4 regions of the Paenibacillus medicaginis genome follow, and region 1 is predicted to be linked to each of the others. Evidence: predicted binding sites of a transcription regulator. Region 1 holds the regulator's gene; each other region holds the start of a gene.
What was found. The regulator Rex, encoded in region 1, represses fermentation and respiration genes when NADH is low (regulators of the CRP and FNR family bind a similar motif). The targets are predictions, from matches to a motif close to TTGTGAAATATTTCACAA.
Positions count from the first base shown of each region.

Region 2: ACE5LO_RS06035 (formate/nitrite transporter family protein) is a predicted target of Rex. The motif match lies at 1,890-1,907, and genes of this name have one in related genera.
Region 3: pflB (formate C-acetyltransferase) is a predicted target of Rex. The motif match lies at 3,142-3,159, and genes of this name have one in related genera.
Region 4: hcp (hydroxylamine reductase) is a predicted target of Rex. The motif match lies at 3,730-3,747, and genes of this name have one in related genera.

Region 1 is NZ_JBHIRY010000021.1:90,039-96,180, reverse strand. It holds gene ACE5LO_RS19310 (hypothetical protein) at 1-66, shown strand, start outside; gene dinG (ATP-dependent DNA helicase DinG, 3'-5' exoribonuclease type) at 186-3,047, shown strand; gene ACE5LO_RS19300 (redox-sensing transcriptional repressor Rex) at 3,091-3,744, shown strand; gene ACE5LO_RS19295 (amidohydrolase) at 3,731-5,032, shown strand; gene ACE5LO_RS19290 (cell wall elongation regulator TseB-like domain-containing protein) at 5,064-5,594, shown strand; gene ACE5LO_RS19285 (hypothetical protein) at 5,864-6,142, shown strand, end outside.
Region 2 is NZ_JBHIRY010000004.1:106,327-112,468, reverse strand. It holds gene ACE5LO_RS06040 (FAD-dependent oxidoreductase) at 207-1,568, shown strand; gene ACE5LO_RS06035 (formate/nitrite transporter family protein) at 1,979-2,830, shown strand; gene ACE5LO_RS06030 (molybdopterin-containing oxidoreductase family protein) at 3,137-5,203, shown strand; gene ACE5LO_RS06025 (MFS transporter) at 5,306-6,142, shown strand, end outside.
Region 3 is NZ_JBHIRY010000002.1:248,929-255,070, reverse strand. It holds gene pflA (pyruvate formate-lyase-activating protein) at 1-749, opposite strand, end outside; gene pflB (formate C-acetyltransferase) at 811-3,072, opposite strand; gene adhE (bifunctional acetaldehyde-CoA/alcohol dehydrogenase) at 3,254-5,875, opposite strand.
Region 4 is NZ_JBHIRY010000007.1:83,031-89,172, forward strand. It holds gene ACE5LO_RS09665 (TetR/AcrR family transcriptional regulator) at 1-506, shown strand, start outside; gene ACE5LO_RS09670 (PadR family transcriptional regulator) at 585-1,148, opposite strand; gene ACE5LO_RS09675 (tautomerase family protein) at 1,337-1,816, shown strand; gene hcp (hydroxylamine reductase) at 1,950-3,635, opposite strand; gene ACE5LO_RS09685 (succinylglutamate desuccinylase/aspartoacylase family protein) at 3,854-4,537, shown strand; gene ACE5LO_RS09690 (YheC/YheD family protein) at 4,598-5,473, shown strand; gene ACE5LO_RS09695 (SDR family oxidoreductase) at 5,538-6,142, opposite strand, start outside.

The DNA.
Region 1 (6,142 bases):
ATGGAGACATGCCGCTCGGACCCCGGTCGGCTGCGCTACAGCAGCCATTTCATGGCTTATATGTGAAACGTAACGCCTGATGAGCGATGCCTGCGTGCATCGCTTTTTGCTTGTTTCATGTTCAAAGAGCCCATCTTCTGATATGCTGTATGTATTACAGACTGAATGAGGGGATCAGGCTCAAGATGAAGTTTGCCGTATTGGATTTTGAAACGACAGGAACCCAGTCCGCCGATGATATCATTCAGGTCGGACTGGCTATTATAGATCATGATTACAGCATTTCACAGGTCTATGCTTCCTATGTCAATCCGGGAAGGCCGATCCCGCCCTTTATTACGGGATTAACGGGCATCACGGACGCGGATGTAGAGAACGCTCCTTCTCTGGAGGACATGATGGTCGAGCTTGTCCCCCTGCTGAATGATGTGGTGCTCGTTGGACATAACGTCGCATTTGACTTTAACTTTTTGCAAAATGCCCTTGACCGCTGTGGTTACTTGCCTTTCAGCGGGCGTATTCTGGATACGATGGGCTTTCTCAAGATTCTGTTTCCATCCTTATCCTCCTACCAGCTGGGCTTTGTCGCGGCCGATTTCGGGATCGTTCATGACCGTCCGCACCAGGCGGACAGCGACGCGCTTGTTACGGCTGAGGTATTTCTCAAATGCCTTGATGAGTTGAATGCCCTCCCGCTTCTTGCCGTACAGAGGCTTAGTGATTTGTTCGCGGAGGAGGACAGCGACCTGGCCTGGTTTTTCGACGGAATCAGGGAGCAGAAGGAAAGAGAGCCGGTGCAGGAGCTGGGGGGGCATACCTATTACCGTCAGTTCGCTCTTAAAGTGGATGACTGGACGGATATTGAGCCGCCGCGCAGCGAGCCCGGCGATAATCCGCTGTCAGGCGTGAGCTTTGACGAGTACATGGAGCAAGTGCAGGAGCGGCTGCGGACGTCCCTATCCCATTACGAGGCGCGGGAGTCGCAGAACCAGATGATCGAGAGCGTCATGACAGCGCTCAGTGAAGAGAAACATCTGCTCATCGAGGCTGGAACGGGTACAGGGAAATCACTTGGATATATGCTCCCCTCGCTGTATTACAGCGTCAGGAACGGGGAAAAAGTGATGATCAGCACCCATACCATCAACCTGCAGGAGCAGCTGCGGGAAAGGGATATTCCGCTGCTCACACGCGCGGTGCCGTTTCCTTTCCGGGCGGCCGTGTTCAAGGGCAGGGGCCATTATTTGTGTCTGCGTAAATTTGAACATAAAATAAACAGAAGAGATTTCGTAACCCCGAAGGAAGATTTGCTCACAGCTGCACAGATGATCGTGTGGCTTGCGCACACCGAAACAGGGGATGATGAGGAACTGAACCTCGGCAGCCGTGGCGGGGATTTCTGGGAAACGGTGGCCAGTGACTCCGACTCCTGCCTTGGCAGACAATGCCCATGGTTCCGCAAATGTTATTACCATAGAGCACGCCAGGAAGCCGGAACCGCAGATGTTGTGGTCACCAACCACTCCAAGCTGTTCACGGATGTCAAAGCCAGCCATCAGCTGCTTCCCGCATATGAGCATCTGATCATTGACGAGGCGCATCATCTGGAAGAGGTGGCAGGCAAGCATCTGGGCATGCATATGAAATATTTCACGTTCGTCCATGCGCTGACCCGTTTGTTCAAGGACAGCAAGAACGGGCAGCTGCCCGTCCTGCGCCAGCAGCTTATGTCTTCCGGGCACGAGAAGGCCACGGAATGGGCGTATGTGATCGACAGCCTGTATCCGGCGATGGTGGAGGTTAAGGAGACCTGGGATAAGCTCAGCGATATGCTTTTCGGCATGCTGCCTGAACGGAGTGACGCTCCCCCGGGGGAGACTGGACAGTTCTCGGCTCGTCTCAAGCCTTCCGACAAACCAAAGGGCTGGACGGAGGCGGAGCAACTGGAAAACCAGATTTATGTTGCGCTTGGCGAGATCGTCCGCAAGGGAGACAAAATGCTGCAGGAAATCAAGGACGAGCAGGACGATTACGGTGCCGAGAGTCTGGTAACCGATATTACAGGGCTGGTTAAAGATTTGGCTGCCTTCCGTGACAGCCTGCGCTTTTTTATCAAAATGGATGATCTGACCACTGTGTACTGGCTTGAGGCCAGCGGCCAATTTAAAGGGAAATCGTTGCAGTTTTACGCCGTGCCGGTGGATGTCAGCCAGCAGTTGAAGGAGATGTTTTTTGACAAGAAAAAAAGCGTTGTGCTCACCTCCGCAACCTTGTCCGTGAACAAATCATTCCAATATATGATCGACCAGCTCGGTCTTCAGGAGGCTGCGGAGGAGGGCGGCCTGCTTACCTCCCTGCTGCCTTCTCCGTTCAACTATCGGGAGCAGGCGCTGCTTGTCATCCCGCGGGATTTCCCGAGCGTAAAAGGAAGCGTGGGGGACGTCAGGTTCGTGGACATGCTTGTGGACTCGCTCCGCAGCGCGGCTGAGGTAACTCAGGGACGGATGCTTGTCCTCTTTACCTCGTACCGGATGCTCAAGCAGGTATACGAGCCGCTGAAGGAGGTGCTTGCTTCGAGTAAAATTACGGTGCTGGGGCAGGGGATGGATAGCGGTAGCCGCAGCAAGCTGACACGAAGGTTTCAGGAAGCCAAGGCGTCCGTGCTGCTCGGTACAAGCAGCTTCTGGGAGGGGGTCGATATTCCCGGAGAGGCTTTGACCTGTCTGGCTATTGTCAGACTGCCTTTTCAGCCGCCGAACAGCCCGTTGCTGGAGGCGAAGAGCGAACTGCTCCAGGAGCAGAAGAAAAACCCGTTCATGAAACTGTCCGTGCCGCAGGCGGTCATCCGCTTCAAGCAGGGCTTCGGACGCCTCGTCCGTACGGCCAAGGACCGTGGAGTAGTCATCGTGTATGATACCCGTGTCATCGAATCTTATTACGGAAAGCACTTCCTCTACTCCCTGCCGGGACCGAAAATAGAGCATATGCAGACAGAGCAGATCGTGCCCCGGATTTCCGAATGGCTTCATACGGAAGCGGGCAGCTAAGCTCGTTACGATTCATTAGTCCGTGAATTTAGGAGGATTATGCATGAAAGCAGATAAAATATCCGAAGCCGTGGTGCGCAGGCTGCCCGTCTACCTGCGCTACCTGAACGAGCTTCATAAACGGGAGGTCACCACGGTTTCATCCCAGGAGCTGGGCCAGAAGCTGGACCTGAATCCGGCGCAGATTCGCAAGGATCTGGCTTATTTCGGGGATTTCGGACGCAAGGGAATCGGCTATGATGTGATGTATCTGATCGATAAAATACGCCATATACTCAAAATAGACCAGCAAATCAACGTTGCACTGGTGGGAGCCGGTAATCTCGGGCAGGCGCTGTCCAATTACAACGCTTATTTAAAGGATAATATGAAAATTGTGGCAGTCTTCGATTCCTCGCCAGCCAAGGTCGGGCGGCAGATCAACACCCTGACCGTGCAGCCGATGGAAGAACTGAGAGATACGGTCAGAAAGCTGCACATCCGGATCGGGATTATCACTGTACCGGATTTTGAAGCCCAGCACGTAGCTGACGAGATGATCGGGAGCGGGATAGAGGCGATTCTGAATTTTGCGCCAACCATCATCAAAGCCCCTGCGCATATCCGCATTCATGCGACGGACTTTACAACAGACCTGCTGAGCCTGGCTTATTACCTGGAGAACGGAAAGGATGACAATGAAGATGACGACCAATAAGTGGCTGATTAAAAACGGGGCATACGCGGTGAACCGTGAGGAAAAAGCGGTTGTCCACGGCTACATGATCATTGAAAACAGCCGGATCACCTATATCGGAGAAGAGTTGCCCGCAGGAGAGGAAGCCACAGAGGTGGTAGACGGCACAGGACTGCTCTTTCTGCCAGGTCTGATCAATACGCACGGCCATGCCGCCATGTCGCTGCTGCGCGGCTACGGAGACGATATGGTGCTGCAGGAATGGCTGCAAACGAAGATGTGGCCGATGGAGGCCAAATTCACCGCCTCGGATGTGTACTGGGGGACGTCGCTGTCCGTGCTTGAAATGCTCAAGGGAGGCACAACCGCTTTTCTGGATATGTATGACCATATGGATGAAGTGGCCAAAGTGGTCGAGCAATCCGGCATCCGTGCCAGCCTGATGCGCGGCGCCATCGGTTTATGCTCGGAAGAGGAGCAGCGCGCCAAACTGGCGGAGGCGGTAGCCTTTGCGAAAAACTGGCACGGAGAAGCGGCCGGCCGCATTACGGCCATGATGTCTCCGCACGCGCCGTATACCTGCCCGCCGGCCTTTATTGAACAGTTCGTGCAGGCGGCCCATGACCTCGATCTGCCGCTTCACACCCACATGTCGGAAACGGCCGCCGAGGTGGAGCAGAACGTACGTGAATACGGTCTTCGCCCTGTTGCGCATCTGGATAAGCTGGGCTTCTTCTCCCGGCCTTCCCTGGTTGCGCATGCCGTCCATTTGAATGATGAAGAGATTGCCCTGCTCGCCGAGCGCAAGGTAGCCGTTTCCCACAATCCGGGAAGCAACCTCAAGCTGGCCAGCGGTGTAGCGCGAGTGACAGATCTGCTTAAAGCGGGAGTCACCGTGTCGCTCGGGACAGATGGTCCGGCAAGCAACAACAATCTGGACATGTTCGAGGAAATGCGGCTGGCCGCTTTGATTCATAAGGGAGTTACAGGCGACCCGACGGCGGTCCCGGCGGGCGAGGCCCTGCGGATGGCTACGGAATATGGTGCGAATTCGATTGCCCTGAAGGAAGTAGGAGCGCTCGCCGCAGGCAACAAGGCCGATTTTATTGCCCTGAATATGGATCAGCCGCATTTTCTGCCGAGAACGGATTTGGTTTCACATGCTGTGTACTCGGCCAGCGCCAAGGATGTTCTGCACGTCTGGGTGGACGGCCGTCAGGTTGTCAAGAACGGTGAATGCCTGACCATGGATGAGGAGCGGATCAAGCACGAAGCGCAAGCGGCGTTTACCGGCCTGCTCTCCCGCTGATCAAACCACACCATCGGAAAGGAAGCTTGGATTGAAAAACAGAAAAACGATGATCGCCTATGCGGTGTTTATTTTCATCCTGCTGTTGCTCGCCCTTTACTTGTACTATTCCTATGTTATCCAGGGGCAGAAGCAGGAGGAGAGCACCGCCATTCTGAAAGCGAAACAGACAGCGGGGCTGGCCGCAACGGATAAGACGTGGAAAAGCGTGTGGACCGAAACCTATTGGGTGGTGGAAGGTACGGATGCCGAGAACCGAAAGATCATGGTATGGGTGCCTTTTCAAACGGTAGAGGACGGGGCGGACATCCCGCAGCAGGGAACCCAGGGCGTGCATAGTGAGCTGCTGCAAAACGGAGTAAGCGAGGAACAGATTCGCACAGCCATCATATCCGCAAATCCTGATCTTGAGATTGTGCGTCTGCTGCCCGGTGTTTTTAACGGGGAATATGTCTGGCAATTGTTCTATAAAAGCAACAACAGCTATTTTTATCAATTTTACAAATTTGCCGATGGAAGTCCGGTAGGCAATCCTTTTCAACTTCCCAATACCCTTCAGTGACGAAGGGCTGAAACCTGATCATGTGTGAGCATAATCGCTCCGGCTGCGGCTGGAGCCTTTTTGCATTTGCATATATCCGTTTGTGAAAAATATTACAGATTTTATAAACTGTTCAAACTTTGCCTTCGAAATATGATATACGATATAATATATTCAAGCTTATACTAGTGATAGAGCGATAGGTTAACCACTCCTTTTTTACTTTACGGTTCAAAAAAAGTCCCAATACGTTTCTGCCGGCATTTCATGATCGAGAGGAGGGCGTTTTTTTGAAACTTCGTATTTTGCCTATAGCTTTAACGGCGATCATAACAGCTTCCGTGCTGTTCGGCGGATGGTTCCTGTACCGTCATATGGCGATTCAGAATCCGCTTCAGCAGGTAGTGACTCAATATCCGGGCGTCTCCAGCGCCCAAATAGCGATTAAACAGGATGAGGTCGTTGTGAAACTTGTGCTGCAGCCCGATGCGGATCTGCATGGTTTGGTACAGCAGGTCAAGAAAGAAGGCCAGTCGATTATCGGCAGCCGCCAGTTGAAGCTGGACATT
Region 2 (6,142 bases), on a different contig from region 1:
ATTGTGAACAATACGTGAACAAGCGTAAAAGTTGTTGCATTGTGAAATACATCACATTATAATAAAGTCATAAAGTGAAATAAATCACATAAGTAGCTATGATTTAGTGAAATAATTCACAAAAAAATTTTGTCCTATATCTTTTTCAATTTCTTTTCAAGCAAGTCCAGTCAGACATTCTAATTACACCTGAGGAGGCTACACAAATGAAAATTGCAGTTATCGGATGCACACACGCTGGGACAGCAGCCATCGTCAATACCGCCAAATTATATCCGGACGCGCAAATTACCGTTTATGAACGCAATGATAATATTTCGTTTCTTTCCTGCGGGATTGCTTTGTATGTCGGCGGAGTAGTGAAGGACCCTGAAGGCTTGTTTTATTCGTCTCCACAGCAGCTTGCCGATCTGGGTGTAGCCACCAAAATGCTTCATGAGGTGACCTCGGTGGATACGAAAACCAAATCGCTGCGCGTGCGCAATCTTGAGACGCAGGAGGAGTTTACGGATACGTACGACAAGCTGATTATGACGACCGGGTCGTGGCCGATTATTCCGAAGCTTGAAGGCATCGAGCTTGACAATATTTTGCTCTCCAAGAACTACAATCATTCCAATACCATTATTGAAAAAGCGAAAAACGCCGAGCGGATTACCGTCGTAGGTGCCGGTTATATCGGCATTGAGCTCGTGGAAGCTTTCCGGATGAATGGCAAGGAAGTTACCTTAATCGATAGCATGGATCGGATTTTGAATAAATATCTGGATGCCGAGTTTACGGACAGAATAGAGAATTCGTTGAAGCAACGTGGCATTCAGCTTGCCCTGGGGCAAACGGTCAACCGCTTTGAAGGCAAGGACGGCAAGGTTGCGAAAGTCATCACCTCCCAAGGGGAGTATGAGACTGATCTCGTTATTCTCTGCATCGGCTTCCGTCCGAATACCGGTCTGCTGAAAGACCAGGTTGATATGCTGCCGAACGGAGCCATCATCGTCAACGATTACATGCAGACCAGCAACCCTGATATTTATGCCGCCGGGGACAGCTGTGCGATTCACTATAATCCTACAGGCAAAAATGCGTATATCCCGCTGGCCACGAATGCGGTCCGGATGGGGACGCTGATCGCACGCAACCTTATGGAGCCGACTATCCCATATATGGGGACCCAAGGAACTTCAGGCATCAAAATATATGAACACAATATAGCAGGAACCGGTTTGACCGAAACAGCAGCAAAAGATGAAGGAATGGAGGTAGAAGCGGTTATGATCGAGGACAGCTACCGTCCGGAATTTATGCCCACAGCCGAAAAAGTGCAACTAAAGGTTGTATATGAGCACGATTCCCGCCGGATCGTCGGCGCGCAGCTCATGTCCAAAGCTGAGCTTACACAGTCGATCAACACCCTGTCAGTGTGCATCCAGAACCGGATGACTATTGATCAGCTGGCATTTATCGACTTCTTCTTCCAGCCGCATTACAACAAGCCTTGGAACTTCCTGAATACAGCGGGGCTGCAGGCGCTTCCACCGGTGAAAAGCAAGGAAGCTGTAACTCTGTAACCTTGTAACAATCTGCTAAAAAAATCTGTGCTATGTTCACTTAATTGCCATGAAATCCGGCTCTCCCTGCTCTCTGAATATTGTAAAATAAAAATATCAAATATTCAGATCATGATTATGAATCATGGAATAAAGGGGGAGGAACCGTCTTGTTTTGGATTGCATTTATGATTGTACTCGGAGCAATCGGTTTTGTGGCGATCAGCTGGTTTATGAAGCAGCTTGAGAAAGAAGAATATAATTAATCACGATATTGTTATACAAGCGGCTTCCTGGAGGAGGCTGCTTTTTTGCATATATGCCATCTTTTCTCTCTTGATTATGTGATAAATTTCACAACTTCCATCTTCATGACCATCTAAACTGAAAGAAACAGAAGAAGCGCTACAGCAAAGGAAGGAGAGAAAAGGATGGCAACTTATAAACCGAAGCAAATTGCGGAGCTGACGGTCGAAACCGGTGTCCACAAAGCCCACAATCCGTGGCAGACGGCGGTCATACTTGGCTTTCTGGCAGGCGCTTTTATCGCGCTTGGTTTTTTATTGGACATCAGGGTGATTGCGAGCGCTCCCGCAGAATGGGGGAGTATCGTCAATTTTATCGGTGCTGCCGTGTTCCCGGTGGGACTGGTGCTTGTGCTGCTTGGCGGTGGGGAGCTGCTGACCGGAAATATGATGGCGGTTCCCCTGGCCCGCATGGCCGGCCGCATCACGACAGGTGAGGTTGTGCGCAACCTTGTGCTGATCACGCTGGGAAATTTTATCGGCGCGCTGTTTGTCGCTTATTTTTTCGGTCATGTAGTGGGATTGACGGCGAGCGGGCCTTATCTTGACAAGGTAGTGGAGATGGCAGGTCATAAAATCCATGATTCCTTGTGGCAGTCTTATTTGTCCGGCATCGGCTGTAACTGGCTCGTCGCGCTGGCGGTTTGGTTGTCCTACGGCAGCGACTCCATGAGCGGAAAAATTATGGGCATCTGGTTCCCGACCATGGCCTTTGTGGCCATCGGGTTTCAGCACGTTGTGGCCAATATGTTCCTGATTCCGGCGGCTATCTTTGCAGGACACTTTACATGGCTTGATTATCTCCGTAATTTCGTTCCGGTATGGCTGGGCAATCTGACGGGCGGAAGCCTGTTTGTGGCAGGGGCGTACTGGCTGGCATATTTGAAGGATTTTCAGGCTGTTCCGAAGTCGAATATCCACGGCATCCAGGAGAAGTCGGGTGTTCATCCGCAGACGGCGCCGGACCAGGCTGTGTGAGTGCTGAGCAGCCGTGAAGTAAAATAAAAAAATTCGCCATGTCAGATTCGGGGGAACGAAATCTGGCATGGCGAATTTTTTTTGGGAGTGGTCCATGATCTGGCAGGAGGCAGAGTGTGTGTGCTCTTCCGTCCTTGCCTTGTTCATTTCTTACCCTGCAAGCAGATTCTTGAAACAGCTTATCTGGCAAAAAATATAGTATGATAGAGAAAAAGATGACGGACAATTGAGGTGCCGGACATGGGAGGGCCAGAAGTGATTCAGGATATCAGCATCAACAGGAAAGACAGGAACGGCAAGACATGGATGACGGAAGCGGCTGACGGTGTGTTTCCGGCGGTATGTCCGCTGGATTGTCCCGATACATGCGGGCTGCTGCTGCATAAGGAAAATGGCAAAATCGTGAAGGTCACAGGCAATCCGCATCATCCGATCACGAAAGGCGCCATTTGCAACAAGGTCCGCAATATGGCGGAAAGAATATATCACCCCGAGCGGCTGCTGCATCCGCTCAGACGGACAGGACCCAAGGGTTCAGGGCAGTTTGAGCGGATTACGTGGGAGGAAGCCCTTGCCAAAATTACCGAACGTTTTCGGGATCTTATCACAAGCCATGGCTCGGAGTCGATTCTTCCCTACAGCTTTTATGGCAATATGGGCAAGCTGAGTGTGGATGGCATGGACCGCCGTTTTTTCAACGCATTGGGCGCCAGCGAGCTGGAACAGACCATCTGCAATTCGGCGGGCAATGCCGGATGGGTGCATACGATGGGGTTTTACGGGGGAGTAAGCCCGGAGGACATTGAGCATGCGGATTTGATTATGATCTGGGGTGGCAATATTGTCAGCACCAACATGCATCAGGTTGTGCTGGCCGAGAAAGCGCGCAAGAAAGGGACCAGGATCGTCGTCATCGATGTCCACCGCAACCGGACCGCCCAATGGGCAGATTGGTTTATTCCTTTGTATCCCGGAACGGACACGGCGCTGGCACTGGGCATCATGAATGTTCTGTTTGCAGAAGGATTGACAGACACGGCCTTTATGGAGCGTTACACCGTTGGGCATGAGCTTCTGGAGGAGCATGTTCGTGGCTGCACACCTGAATGGGCAGCCCGCATAACAGGGGTGCCTGCTGAAGATATTGTCCGGCTGGCGCACATGTACGGGCGCGCGCACGCCGCCCATATCCATGTCGGCAACGGTCTGCAGCATCATGACAATGGGGGTATGATCGTAAGGACGATCACCTGTCTGCCGGCGGTTACGGGGCATTGGCAGCGGCGCGGCGGTGGAGCGACAAAATCGAACAGCGGTTATGCCAAGCTAAACAGTGCTGCGCTGGAGCGGCCGGATCTGCGGCCGAATCCGCAGGCTCGCCATATCAATATGAACCGGATTGGCGAAGCTCTGTTGGATCGAGAGAAGCCGGTTATGGGGCTGTTTGTATACTGCTCCAATCCGCTGGTTGTGGCTCCGGATACGGAACGGGTAACCCGCGGCTTCGAGCGGGAGGAGCTCTTCACCGTTGTCCATGATTTGTTTATGACAGATACGGCGAAGTATGCAGATATCGTTCTGCCTGCTGCTTCATCTTTTGAAAGCACCGATCTGTTCACTTCCTACTGGCATCATTATATCCAGCTTCAGGAACCGGTGATTGAGCGGGTTGGGGAGAGCAAGAGCAATTATGAGCTATTCTCGTTGCTGGGGCAGATGATGGGTTTTGACAGCGAGGTCTTTAGTGAGAGCGAGGAGAGCATGATCCGCGGAGCTTTGAACCATCCTGTCAATCCTTACTTGAACGGGGTTACGCTGGAAGCGCTGCAGGAGCACCGGCATGTGAAGCTGGATATGAGTCCACGGGGGCGGTTTTTGGAAATGCTGCCGACCCCTTCAGGCAAGATCGAGCTGTACTCTGAAACGCTGGAGCGGGTGGGGCTGCCCGGCTTGCCTGCTTATGTGCCATTAAAAGAAGGATACGACGGCGAGCGCAGGCCGGAACCGGATGCCTTGTATCCGTTGATGTTCATCTCCCCGCCGAACCACAATTTTCTGAATTCGACCTTTGCCAATGTCCCGAAGCATCAGGAGCTGGAAAAGGAGCCTCTGCTGCAGATTCATCCTGAAGATGCAGCGATACGGGGAATTACAGATGGCGATAAAGTAACGGTATGGAACGAAAGAGGGGCAAGTGAGCTGCGCGCGAAGGTTGCGGACCGGATGCTGCCGGGAACGGTGATTAGCCAGGGACTTTGGTGGGACAAAAACGGGCAGCGGCAGCGTGCGAATGTACTGACACCGGACAGGCTGGCGGACATGGGGAAAGGCGCCGTATTCTTTTCTACTGCTGTTAATGTAAAGCGTCAATGAATATGCTTGCCGGATGAGCGCATGTAAGCGATACTGATGGATGTGTCATGATTTTCTTACATGATGAGTCAGTCTGCTCATGTGCGATGAAGGAGTATATTCATGAAATTTTTGCAATCCTATCCTAAAGAAGTAAGAGTGTTTTTGATCGCCAGCCTGGTGAATTCAGCCGGAGGCTCTTTGATGTGGCCGCTGATTACGATGTATGTCTTCGACGAGCTTGGACATACGATGAGCGACGCCGGATTTGTCATTTTGATCCAATCGCTCGGCGGCATATTCGGGCAATTGCTCGGAGGAGCGCTATACCACCGGGTGGGCGTGAAGAAGCTTATCGTGGGCTCGCTGGTCATGAACGCGTTTGGGCTTTTTGCGCTGCCTTTTACCAGTCAGTACTGGTTTATTTTCGTAATGGTCATGGGATTTATCGGGTTTTCCAATGCTATGTCCATGCCTGCGATTCAGGCCTTTATCGGCTTCCGGTTTGCCGACCGGCGCGGGGAATTGTTTAACGTGATTTATGTAGCCAATAATATCGGTGTGGCGTTAGGAACGGCTCTGAGCGGTGTCCTGGCTGATTTGTCCTATCACCTGAGCTTTGTGCTGAACGGCCTTACAGCGGCCCTGTTTGCCCTTTTCTTCTTCTCTTATCTTACGAAGGTGGACAAAGAGGAAGGAGAGGTGCATTTGAGCAAGCGCGGCCGCGCTTCCGGGGAGCTGCCGCTGCCTGTGCTGCTGCGGGATATGCGGATTTATCTGTATATAGGCGTAGGGACCTTGTTCCTGTGGTTCGGCAACTCGATCTGGAATAGCGGGGTATCCCCGTTCATCATTGAAGAGGGGATGCCCAAGAGTATGTACGGTCTGCTCTGGACCTTGAACGGCATCTTGATCTTTGCCGCACAGCCGCTCGTGTCCTGGTTGCGGCGCAGCTGGACC
Region 3 (6,142 bases), on a different contig from region 1:
CATGCCGCCGGGTGCTGCACTTGCGCCTCCTCGCGCCCTTGCGCAATCAGCCTGTAAGCCCGCTCTATCTCCTCTTCCGTCGGAGTCGGCACTCCTTCCAGCGGATAGGCTTTGCCCAGCGCCTGCCATTTATAGATGCCCATCTGATGATAGGGCAGAATCTCGAACTTCTCAACCCCGTTCAATGTGCCAATGAACCGTCCCAGGTTGAGCAGATCCTGCTCCTCATTGTGGATGCCGGGCACATAGACGTGGCGTATCCATATTTTCCGTCCATGCTCGGACAGCCATTGTGCCGTATGCAGTGTACGTTCATTGGATTTGCCGGTCAGCTTGATATGCTTCTCATCATGGATATGCTTCAGATCGAGCAGCACCAGGTCGGTGTGCTCCAGCAACTCGTGAATCCGTTCCGGATCATTGAAGCCGTTGCTGTCCAGAGTGGTATGCAGCCCCCAGCGCCGTTTGACCTCCTTGAACAGTTCAGCAACAAAATGCCACTGTAGGGTAGGCTCTCCGCCGGATACCGTCAGCCCGCCTCCCGAGTTTCGATAATAGGACAAATACGGCTCAATCTCAGCCAAAATGTCCTCTACCGTCGCTTCACGGCCACCATCCAGCGCCCAGGTATCCGGGTTATGACAGTACTGACACTTCAAATGACATCCCTGCATAAAAAGCACAAAGCGGATGCCTGGACCGTCAACCGTCCCGAAAGTTTCGAGTGAATGAATATGTCCTTTGACCATGCTGCCTCTTCCTTTCTTTCCGCATCCGCTGTGCGTGTATTTTTCCTTGCCCTCCGTCTGCTTACATCGTACCGTGGAAGGTCCGGTTGATGACATCGAGCTGCTGCTCGCGTGTCAGCTTGACGAAGTTGACCGCATAACCCGATACGCGGATGGTGAGCTGTGGATAGTTTTCCGGATGCTCCATCGCATCCATCAGCTGTGCCCGGTCAAACACGTTGACGTTCAGATGGTGGGCATTGCTGCCGAAGTAGCCGTCCATCATGGATACCAGATTATTTTTACGGATCTCCTCTTCTTTACCCAGTGCTTTCGGCACGATGGAGAACGTATTGGAGATTCCGTCCAGGCTGTGTTCGTACGGCAGTTTGGCTACCGAGCTGAGCGAAGCGAGCGCACCTTTTTTGTCGCGTCCGTGCATTGGGTTAGCGCCGGGTGCAAACGGCTCGCCCGCTTTGCGTCCGTCAGGCGTCGTTCCCGTCTTTTTACCATATACCACATTGGAGGTAATCGTCAGTACAGATTGCGTAGGAGTCGCATCACGGTAAGCTTTATGCTTGCGAATCATGCCCATAAAGCTTTCAACCAGCCCTACAGCGAGGCTGTCGACACGGTCGTCATTGTTGCCGTAGCAAGGGAACTCCCCTTCAATCTCGAAATCGACGGCAATACCCTGCTCGTTGCGGACCGGTTTCACCTTCGCGTATTTGATGGCACTCAGGGAATCGGCGGCTACGGACAGACCGGCGATGCCGCAGGCCATTGTGCGAAGGATGTCGCGGTCGTGCAGGGCCATTTCAATCCGTTCGTAGCTGTATTTATCATGCATATAGTGAATCACATTCAAGGTATTCATGTACAATTTTGCCAGCCATTCCATCATCGGCTTGAAGCGTTTCATCACTTCCTCATAATCAAGCACCTCGGAGGTGATGGCCGGGAATTCCGGTCCGACCTGAGCCCCGGATTTTTCGTCCCTGCCGCCGTTAATGGCGTACAGGAGCGCTTTGGCCAGGTTGGCGCGGGCACCGAAGAACTGCATCTGCTTGCCGATTTTCATGGCGGATACACAGCAGGCAATACCATAATCGTCGCCATAAATCGGGCGCATCAGATCATCGTTTTCGTACTGGATGGAGCTCGTTTCAATCGATACCTTGGCGCAATATTTCTTGAACGACTCAGGAAGCTGCTCAGACCATAATACTGTCAGGTTTGGTTCAGGAGCCGGCCCCAGGTTATACAGGGTATGCAGGAAGCGGAAGCTGTTTTGGGTGACACGGGTTTCTCCGTTAACGGACATGCCGCCGATGGATTCTGTTACCCACGTAGGGTCACCGCTGAACAACTGATTGTAGTCCGGTGTCCGCAGGAATTTGACGATCCGCAGCTTCATGACAAAATGGTCTACAAGCTCTTGCGCCTGCTCTTCGTTCAAGGTTCCTTCAGCCAGATCGCGCTGTACATAAATGTCCAGGAAGGAAGATACACGTCCCAGGGACATTGCGGCTCCGTTTTGCTCCTTGATAGCTGCCAGATAACCAAAGTACAGCCACTGGAAAGCTTCCTTCGCATTCACTGCAGACTTGGAAATGTCACAGCCGTGCTCTGCCGCCATCTGCTTCAGCTCGTTCAGCGCCCGGATCTGCTCGGACACCTCCTCACGCAGTCGGATGATTTCCTCACTCATGGCATCTACTTCAAGGCTTTTCAACTGCTCTTGTTTATCTTGAATCAGGAAATCCACACCATACAGCGCCACCCTGCGGTAGTCTCCAATAATACGTCCCCGTCCATACGCATCCGGCAGACCTGTAATAATACCAGCCTTACGGGCTGCTCTCATCTCATCCGTATAGGCATCAAACACGCCCTGATTATGCGTTTTGCGGATATTCGTAAATATATCTATGATATTTTGCGGAACTTCAAAACCGTACGCCTTGCAGGCATCAATCATCATCCGTATGCCGCCGAACGGCTGCAGGGAACGTTTGAACGGGGCATCTGTCTGCACACCGACGATTTGTTCTTTGTCCTTATCAATGTAACCCGGTCTGTGGGAGGTAATGGTTGAGGGGGTGTCCACATCGACATCCAGCACACCGCCGTTCGCCAGCTCCTGCTTGGTCAGATCGGAAATAATCGCCCATAGCGCCGTCGTATTGGAGGTCGGGCCAACGAGAAACTCTTCATTGCCATGATATGGAGTAATGTTCAGCTCAATAAAATGGTTGACATTAACTTCCCGGCTCCATTTGCCATTTTTAAACCCGCGCCATCCGGATTGCTGTTCCTGTACTTCTCTCTCAATCACCGACATGTCTATCCCTCCATGATTTTGTTCAGGATCTCTTTACATTTCCATTGTAAAATAATGAAGCTTGTTCTTATGTGATAAAAATCACAATATAAGTGATTTTTATCACATAGTCTATTTTTGCCCATTTGCAGCCCAGGCCCTCCTTCATTGGGAGAGCCTGGTTGCTTGAGATCAGCTGTTATTATTGGTCAAATCGCCCATAGAAAGCGTTGCGGTACACTTCGGCCAGTTCGCTGACCAGCGGTAGCTTCGGATTGGCAGTGGTGCACTGATCCTCAAACGCACGGTCTGCCAGATAGTCGACACGTGATTCGAAATCTTTCGGGTCAAAGCCAAGCTGCTGGAACGACTCTTCGATGCTCAATGTTTTGTTGAGCTTGCGGATGGCGTCGATCAGGCTGTTTACCCCTTCTTCCGTCGTCTGTGCAGGCAGACCGAGAATGCGGGCAATTTCCGCATAGCGCTCATCCGCCACAAAATGCGAATACTTAGGGAACGACGCGAATTTCGTAGGCTTTTTGGCATTGTAACGAATGACATGCGGCATCAGAATCGCGTTGGTACGACCATGTGCAGTATGGTACTGTCCGCCCCATTTATGCGCAAGGCTGTGATTGATGCCCAGGAAAGCATTGGCGAACGCCATACCGGCCAGTGTTGAAGCATTATGCATCTTTTCACGGGCCAGCTTGTCACCCGTTAATGCCGATTGCTCAAGATACTGGAATACCAGTTGAATCGCCTTGATCGCCAGACCGTCCGTATAGTCATTCGCCATAACCGATACATAAGCTTCAATCGCATGGGTCAGCACATCCATGCCAGTATCAGCAACAGCGGTTTTAGGCAGGGAATATACGAATTCAGGGTCAATGATCGCCACGTCCGGAGTCAGCTCATAGTCTGCCAGCGGATATTTGGTGTTGCCCAGCTTTTTGTCCGTAATCACCGCGAATGATGTAACCTCCGAGCCAGTACCCGATGTGGTCGGAATGGCTACGAATTGCGCCTTCTGGCCAAGACGTGGATATTTGTAAATCCGTTTGCGGATATCCATGAATTTCTGCTTCAGATTGTTGAAGTCGGTATCCGGATATTCATAGAAGAGCCACATGCCTTTGGCCGCGTCCATCGGCGAACCGCCGCCGAGTGCGATAATGCAGTCCGGCTGGAAGCGGGCCATCATTTCCGTGCCGCGCTCCACCGTTGTTGTCGATGGGTCCGGTTCTACCTCGGAGAACACTTCGATGGCTACCGGCGTCTGACGCTGGCGCAGGAAATGTGTTACCCGGTCAACATAACCGAGCTTCACCATCATCGGGTCGGTAACGATCGCCACCCGTGAAATGTCAGGCATTTTGGCAAGATACTGTGTCGAGTTTTTCTCAAAATAAATTTTGGAAGGCACCTTGAACCATTGCATATTCACCGTACGTTTCGCCACCCTTTTCACGTTGATCAGATTTACGGCGGATACGTTGGACGCGGTCGAGTTCCGCCCGTACGATCCACAACCCAGCGTCAGGGACGGCAGATTCGTGTTATAGATATCCCCGATGGCGCCGTGGGTCGAAGGCGAGTTGACAATGATGCGGCCGGTTTGCAGACGGTTCGCAAATTTCTGAATCACTTCTTCATTATGGGAGTGGATGGCCGAAGAGTGGCCCATACCTCCGAATTCAACGACCTGCGCCGCACGCTCAATCCCCTGCTCCGCATTTTTTACTTTATAACAGGCCAGCACCGGGCTTAGCTTTTCCGCAGACAGCGGATATTTCGGCCCTACGCCTTCCAGCTCGGCCACGATAATTTTCGTGCCCTCTGGCACGGTAATGCCGCATATTTCAGCGATTTTCATAGCAGACTGGCCGACGATAGCCGGATTAACAGCACATTTTTCCACATTCATCGCACCGCTGGTCAGCTTGGCAGCTTCTTCCTTATTGACGAAGTAGCAGCCGTTGGCGGTCATCAGCTTTTTCACCTGCTCATAAATGGCTTCTTCTATAATAACGGCTTGCTCTGATGCGCAGATCATACCGTTGTCGAACGATTTCGAGAGGATGAGGTCTGTTACGGCCTGTTTGATGTCGGCGGACTTTTCGATGAAGCAGGGCACGTTGCCTGGACCAACGCCAAGCGCCGGCTTGCCGCAGCTATAAGCCGCTTTGACCATGCCTGATCCGCCGGTTGCCAGAATGAGCGCCACATCAGGATGATTCATCAGAGCATTCGTTTTATCCATGGTCGGAGCTTCAATCCACTGAATGCAGTTTTCCGGCGCGCCATGCTTGACAGCCGCTTCGAGCAAAATTCTGGCCGCTTCCTTGCTGCATTCCTGGGCGGAAGGGTGGAAACCGAAAATGATCGGGTTGCGGGTCTTGATGGAGATCAGCGCTTTAAACATCGTTGTGGATGTCGGATTCGTAACCGGAGTTATCCCCATAATAATGCCGACCGGTTCGGCAATTTTCTGAAAGCTGTCAAAATCGTTATCTTCGATAATACCTACCGTTTTGTTATATTTAATGTTGTGGTAGATATATTCGGTAGCGAAGATGTTCTTCGTAATTTTATCCTCATACACACCACGTCCGGTTTCTTCAACAGCTTTTTTCGCCAAGTACATATGCTTATCCAAGCCTGCAAGCGCCATCGCCTGCACAATTTCGTCGATTTGTTCCTGGGTCATATCCATGAACGCCTTTTGTGCAGCATTCGCCTTGTCAATCAATGTCTGGATATACTGCTCTGCCGTCTGCTGTGTTTCCGCCGCTTTGGCTGCCTCATTTTTTACGGCCATTCCCCTCATCCTCCCTGTATTTGTTTCGTTTCTCTTTACGGTTTGATCGTATCACAGCCGATATTTCAATTATGTGATTTTTTTCACAAATTAATTCAATTTTGATTTTTATTTTAGTGAAAACAATCACAAAGTTTGGAATTTCGCCACTTTTCGCCTCCTTGATGGCCCCAAAAATCACCGCCCCGGGTATATAATTAATTTTGAAATACGAAAGTTGCAAATACACAGATTTGTGAAACAGAGACATTAACAAAGGGGAAATGG
Region 4 (6,142 bases), on a different contig from region 1:
CGAACGTGTCCAAGCGGACGGTCTACGATTATTTCGGCGATAAACGGGCCTTGCTGCTCGCCGTCGTTGAGGAGACGGCGCAAGCAATTATGGTCTCGATTGAACAGGCGATCGAAGACAGGCTTCAGGAAGTCTCCGACCTTGAGCAAGCGCTTATCGCGTTCTGCGAGCAAATTATGACGTCAACCATCGGGTCGGCCGATTATGCTGCGCTTCTACGGCTCGTGACGATGGAAGCAGAGCACTTGCCGGATTCGATGTATGACCAAATGGACAGGATGCCGGAGGAAGCGCTCGCCAGGCGCTTGGCCGAATTCGGGCAGCGCGGATGGTTGACGGTGCCGGATGCCCAGCTTGCCGCGAAACATTTCGCTGCTTTGACATTTTTGTTGGTTTTGAGTTATCCGGGACAGGAACGCCAAGAGGAAGATATCCGGAGCCAGCGGCTTATTGTCGAAGGGGTTCGTGCCTTCCTCCGCGCCTATGCGCAGGAGCATCGGGAATGACCCTGTTTACAATAGATTTTGTATAAACACAATGGTGTACCAGGGTCTGAATTTCGAGTCCAGGTACACCATTCAGTTTTACTGTTCATTTTTAAGTGTTTGAATACTGTTCTCGCACCAACTGATTAAACTGCTAAACTGACTTTTCCCATATTGAATAGTAATCATCCAATATTTAAAATTGTTATCTTTCTTCTCTGTATTTTGCAGCCACGTCTCGAGTTCTTCAAAAATTTTCAGGCTTTCCTCAAGTTTTCTTTTATGTTCTTCGATGTGCATGATGATCGTCTCGGGTGAAGTATTACTGCCAAAAAATACTCTTAGCAGCAGCTCATTTTTTTTAAGCATGACCACATGCTCCATCGGTTGGGACAGCCAGTGCGATAATGTCTGCCTGCCTTGGTCGGTGATACTGTATAGTTTTTTATCAGGTTTTCCTTTTTGACGAATGATTTTAACCTCAATATCATGTTGATCGAGCAACTCAGCCAAAGTAGGGTAGATTTGTCCATAATTCTCATTCCAAAAGTAACTCGTGCTCTGTTCCATATGTTGTTTTATATCGTAACCGGTATGGGGTCCCAGAGCCAGTATGCCTAACACGGCAAACTTCGTATTGGTTTTCCCCGACTGCTTTGCCATTACATTCTCCCCCAGTACATCAAACAATGTCATGATTTATTATATCTCATCAAAGGGAATGTCACATCTTTATAATATATATTAAAATAATATATATTATTTTAATAATAAGTGTTGACAACGTTTATAGGCGGATTTATAGTTTTCTTATCACCACCAAATTTACGAGTCAAAGGGAGAATTCAAATATGACTATGATTAATGTTAATTATCCTGTAGGCCGTATTTCCGTTGAACAGCGTCGTCTTTTGGCGGAAGCCTTAACAGATGCGGTTCTAGTTCCGGAAGTCGGGCAATACTGCCCACCTGCAAGGGAAGGATTCCAGGTTCATTTCACCGAGTGTCCGGCTGATTACATGGCGATCGGAGGGAAACTGTTATCAGACCAGCCAGAACGTGATGTAATTACAGTTAATGTTTTGGTGATGGATGGAGACTGGCCGAATGAAGTCCGCAAAGAGGTGATTGAAAATATTTTTGGGAGTCTCACCAAAATACTTGAGGTGCCAGAAGCATCTCCGAGTTGGTGGGTAAGCTTCCAGGTTATCGAAGAGGGAAGCTGGGGTTCTCGTGGAGGCGTGCTCTCCGTTTTGGATTTGTTAGATTCAGGGGTTTTTACCGAGGAGAAGAAGCAAGCAATCTGGAATAACATTTCATCGGCAAACTGATTCCGGTTACGACATAAACAGCGCAGAGTTGAAGTGTATGGGAATGATGCGTATGTATCAAGTACAAGCTTTTTAAAAATAAATCCCCTCTGGCAGACAGTGAATAAACACTGAAAACCAGAAGGGATTTTTTTCAAGCGCCAAGGAACATTTTCATGTCATCTTCCACGTTTGTTATGCCGCCGATTCCGAAGCTTTCCACCAACACTTTGGCGACATTGGGGGACAGGAAAGCGGGCAGTGTAGGGCCGAGATGAATATTTTTCACACCAAGATGCAGCAGGGCAAGCAGGACGATAACCGCCTTCTGTTCATACCAGGCAATGTTATAAGAGATCGGCAGCTCGTTAATATCGTCAAGTCCGAAAACCTCTTTCAGTTTCATGGCGATCACGGCGAGTGAATAAGAGTCGTTGCATTGGCCCGCGTCCAGCACACGGGGGATGCCGCCAATTTCACCAAGGTCAAGCTTATTGTATTTATATTTGGCGCAGCCTGCCGTCAAAATGACGGTATCGCGCGGGAGCTGCTCGGCAAAATCGGTATAATAGCTGCGCGATTTCATGCGGCCGTCGCAGCCTGCCATGACAAAAAATCTTTTAATGGCTCCCGTCTTGACCGCTTCCACCACCTGGTCGGCCACGCTCATAACGGCCTCATGGGCGAAACCTCCGATGATTTCACCCGTCTCAAGCTCTGTCGGAGGCAGACAGCGTTTGGCTTGCTCGATTAGAGCAGAGAAGTCCTTAGGCTGGCCATTCTCACCTTCCGGGATATGGCGAACTCCCGGATATCCGGTGTTGCCTGTCGTATAAATACGGTCGATATAGCTTTTTCTGGGGGGAACAATGCAGTTGGTCGTCATCAGAATCGGACCGTTGAAGGCTTCGAATTCTGCGTTCTGCTTCCACCATGCGTTGCCGTAGTTGCCGACGAAATGATCATATTTCTTGAAAGCAGGGTAGTAGTGGGCGGGAAGCATCTCGCTGTGGGTGTATACGTCAACACTCGTGCCCTTGGTTTGTTTCAACAGCTCTTCCAGGTCCTTCAAATCATGTCCGCTAATCAGGATACCCGGGCGATTTTGCACTCCAATATTCACCTTTGTTATTTCTGGCTGCCCATAGGTGCTGGTGTTGGCCTCATCGAGCAGGGACATGACCTTCACGCCAAATTTGCCCGCTTCCATGTTCAAGCTGATCAGATCGGCTGCTTCAAGGGTATCGTCAAGTGTCGCAGCAAGCGCCCGCCGCATGAACAGGTCAACTTCCTTGTCCGTGTAATTCAGCTGCCAGGCATGATAAGTGTAGGCGGCCATACCTTTCAAACCATAAGTCAGAAGCTCGCGCAGGGAGCGGATATCTTCATTGGATGTGGAAAGGACACCAACCTGGCGGGCTTTGACATCAAAATGCTGCTCGCTATCGGCTTGCCATACGGCTGCGTCAGGGAGAGCTGCGGCTGCATCCGGAAACTGCTCATTCCGGTATGCAAGCACCTTTTGCCGGAGAATCAGCGCTTCCCGAATTTTGTTTACAAAGACAGCCCGGTCGAAGTTCGCATTCGTAATTGTGGCAAATAAGGAATCTGTGATAAACAGGGAGACACGGTGATCCAGCTCCTCAGGAAGCCGTACATCCAGGCTGAGCAAGGAGATTCCTTTCAGCAGATAGACAAGCAAATCCTGCAGATTGGCCACATCATGCGGCTTGCCGCAGACCCCGGCCACAGTACAGCCTGTGCCTTTGGAAGCTTCCTGGCACTGGAAACAGAACATGGACGGCTGGTGGGTTAATCGGTCCGTTTCATTTTTATTCATAAGTAAATACCTCCCGGATCAGATTGAATGAATGACGGTTAGGGGTTGGTTTCTTTACTGATATAGGAAGCATAACCCATGATAAAATGAGACCTTGTGATTCGAGTCACAACTTTTCAAACTTGTCGTGATTCCGCAAATTCTCCGGACAGTTTGTCCGTGTCCCTTAAACAAGCTTGACCGTATGATACTTTATCCGGTACGGGAGGTGATTCCCTATGAAAATCAGTGAACAGATGCTCGCATCACATACCAGGTATAAAACTCCATACAGCATGATCAAGGGCAAGAATCCAGGTCCGACCGTGATCCTCACTGCCGGGGTTCACGGCAATGAAGTTGCCAGTATCCGTGCCGCTGAGCAATGGCTGAAAAAATTCCGGCAAGGAGATTTCGTCATCAGCAGAGGAATGTTGATTCTTGTCCCCATATTCAATCAGGCTGCTTACAAACAGCGTACCCGCGGCAAGCCTGATTTAAATAGAACCTTTCCCAAGAGCCCCGGGAATACAGCGAGACATCCATTGTCTAAAGATCTGTTTGAGCTGGCCGAGAAATTGCGCCCTGATTGGTATATTGATCTCCATGAAGCTAACGGTCTTTCCAGCGTAAATCCCAAACGCTTGGGCCAGACGCTCATTACCAATCCCGGCAGCAAAGCCATACCTGCAGCCAGAAGAATCGTAAGCAAAATGAACGGCAGCATTTCCGATTCCACCAAGCATTTTACAGTCCGTCTCAAGCATAAAGAAGGATCAGGTCGTACGGCGGCAAGCCGGCTGCTTTATGCCAAAGCCATTACCGTAGAGACCTGCTGGAGCCTGTCGCTTACGAAAAGAATTGATTATCAAAGCCGGATTATTCACTATCTTCTTGAAGAAGCCCGTTTAATAGACAGGTGATCCGATAACAACCATCAGAGCATCCCTGAGGGGAAATCAATGAGAAGAGGTGATTAGGAATTGCCTGCTCAAGAAAACAATGCACGACAGCAACTTGCTACTTTAGGAAGTAAATGGTCAAAAACTAAATTTTTACTTAAAAACCCAATTCTCCGTAAATATGTTCCCGATACGAGTCTGTATTCTTACGATGCACTGCTTAATATGTTGAACAAGCACAAAATGGTCTACGTAAAGCCGGTTAAAGGCACAAGCGGAAATGGAGTTATTAAGGTTGTCAAACATAACAACACCAAATTCGCTTATCATGCCGGAACCAGCCCGCGAAGCTTTGCAACATATAAGGAGATGTTCACATCCTTGGAACAAACGAAGTACAAAGGTGAGCATATTGTGCAAAAAGGCATTGATCTGCTTACTTATAAAGGACTTATTTTCGATCTCCGTGTTATGGTGCAAAAAAACGAAAAGAAACAATGGGAGGCCACTGCTTACATTGGTAGACTGGCCGATCCCCAAAAAGCCGTAACCAATTTCCATAACGGCGGGACACCGATGCCGCTAGAAGCCCTTTTTCGTACCTATTTAAGTGAAGACAAGAACACTAAATATATCCAATCTTTAAAAGACCTCGGCTTACGGATTGCAACCGAATTTCATAAAAGCTATCCGAAGTTTATGGAAATCGGAATCGATTTCGGGCTGGACTCGTCCCTGAAGCCTTGGATTATTGAAGTGAACACACGCCCGGACGCTTATATTTTCGATCAGCTAAAAGATAAAAAAATGTTTCAGCGGGTTATTTTCCTTAAAAGGTTTCACGGCCTGATAAGCAGCAGCAGATTTCGTAAGAAAATCAGAGGCAGTAGCAGAATTCGCAAGAAAATCAGAAGCAGCAGCAGATTAAAGCTTCGTGAAAAAACCAGAAACCGATGAAAAAAGACCAACTTGGGCATTTCCAAGTTGGTTTTTTGCTTAGTCGTGTGGTTATTTGATGTGGTTAAAGATGTGATCCACCGCTGGCGTCGATGATCTGTCCGGTGATCCAGCGGCTGTCCGGGGATGCGAGAAATGCAGCGATATCCGCGATATCCTCCGGTTCACCCCAGCGCCCGAAAATTGAAAAATCGGCACCGGCCTTGCGGCCATCCGGGTCCTGCAGCATGCCTGTATTCATATCAGTAGCTACATATCCGGGGGCGATGGCATTGATCGTTATGCCGCGCGGACCGAGATGATTGGCAAGCGAGAGCGTTAAGGCGTTGATGGCCCCCTTGGTCATGCTATACGCCGGAATCATGGGTAAAGATATTCGCGCAACCGCTGATGAAAGCTGGATAATGCGTCCTTCATTCCGAAGGCGGGACAGGGCCTCTTGAATGATGAAAAACGGCGCCTTCACATTTAATGCCATCAACTGATCAAATGCATGCTCCTTTGTATCTTCAATGGCAGCGACCTGAGCCATTCCCGCATTATTTACGAGAATATCCATGCCGTTATTGCCGAATCGCTCCGAAAGCTCCCGGTCCAGTTCAGAGTACAGCACACGTACTCCTTCAGTCGAGCCAAGATCTGCTTGAACGGTGAAGCCGGAGCCCCCGC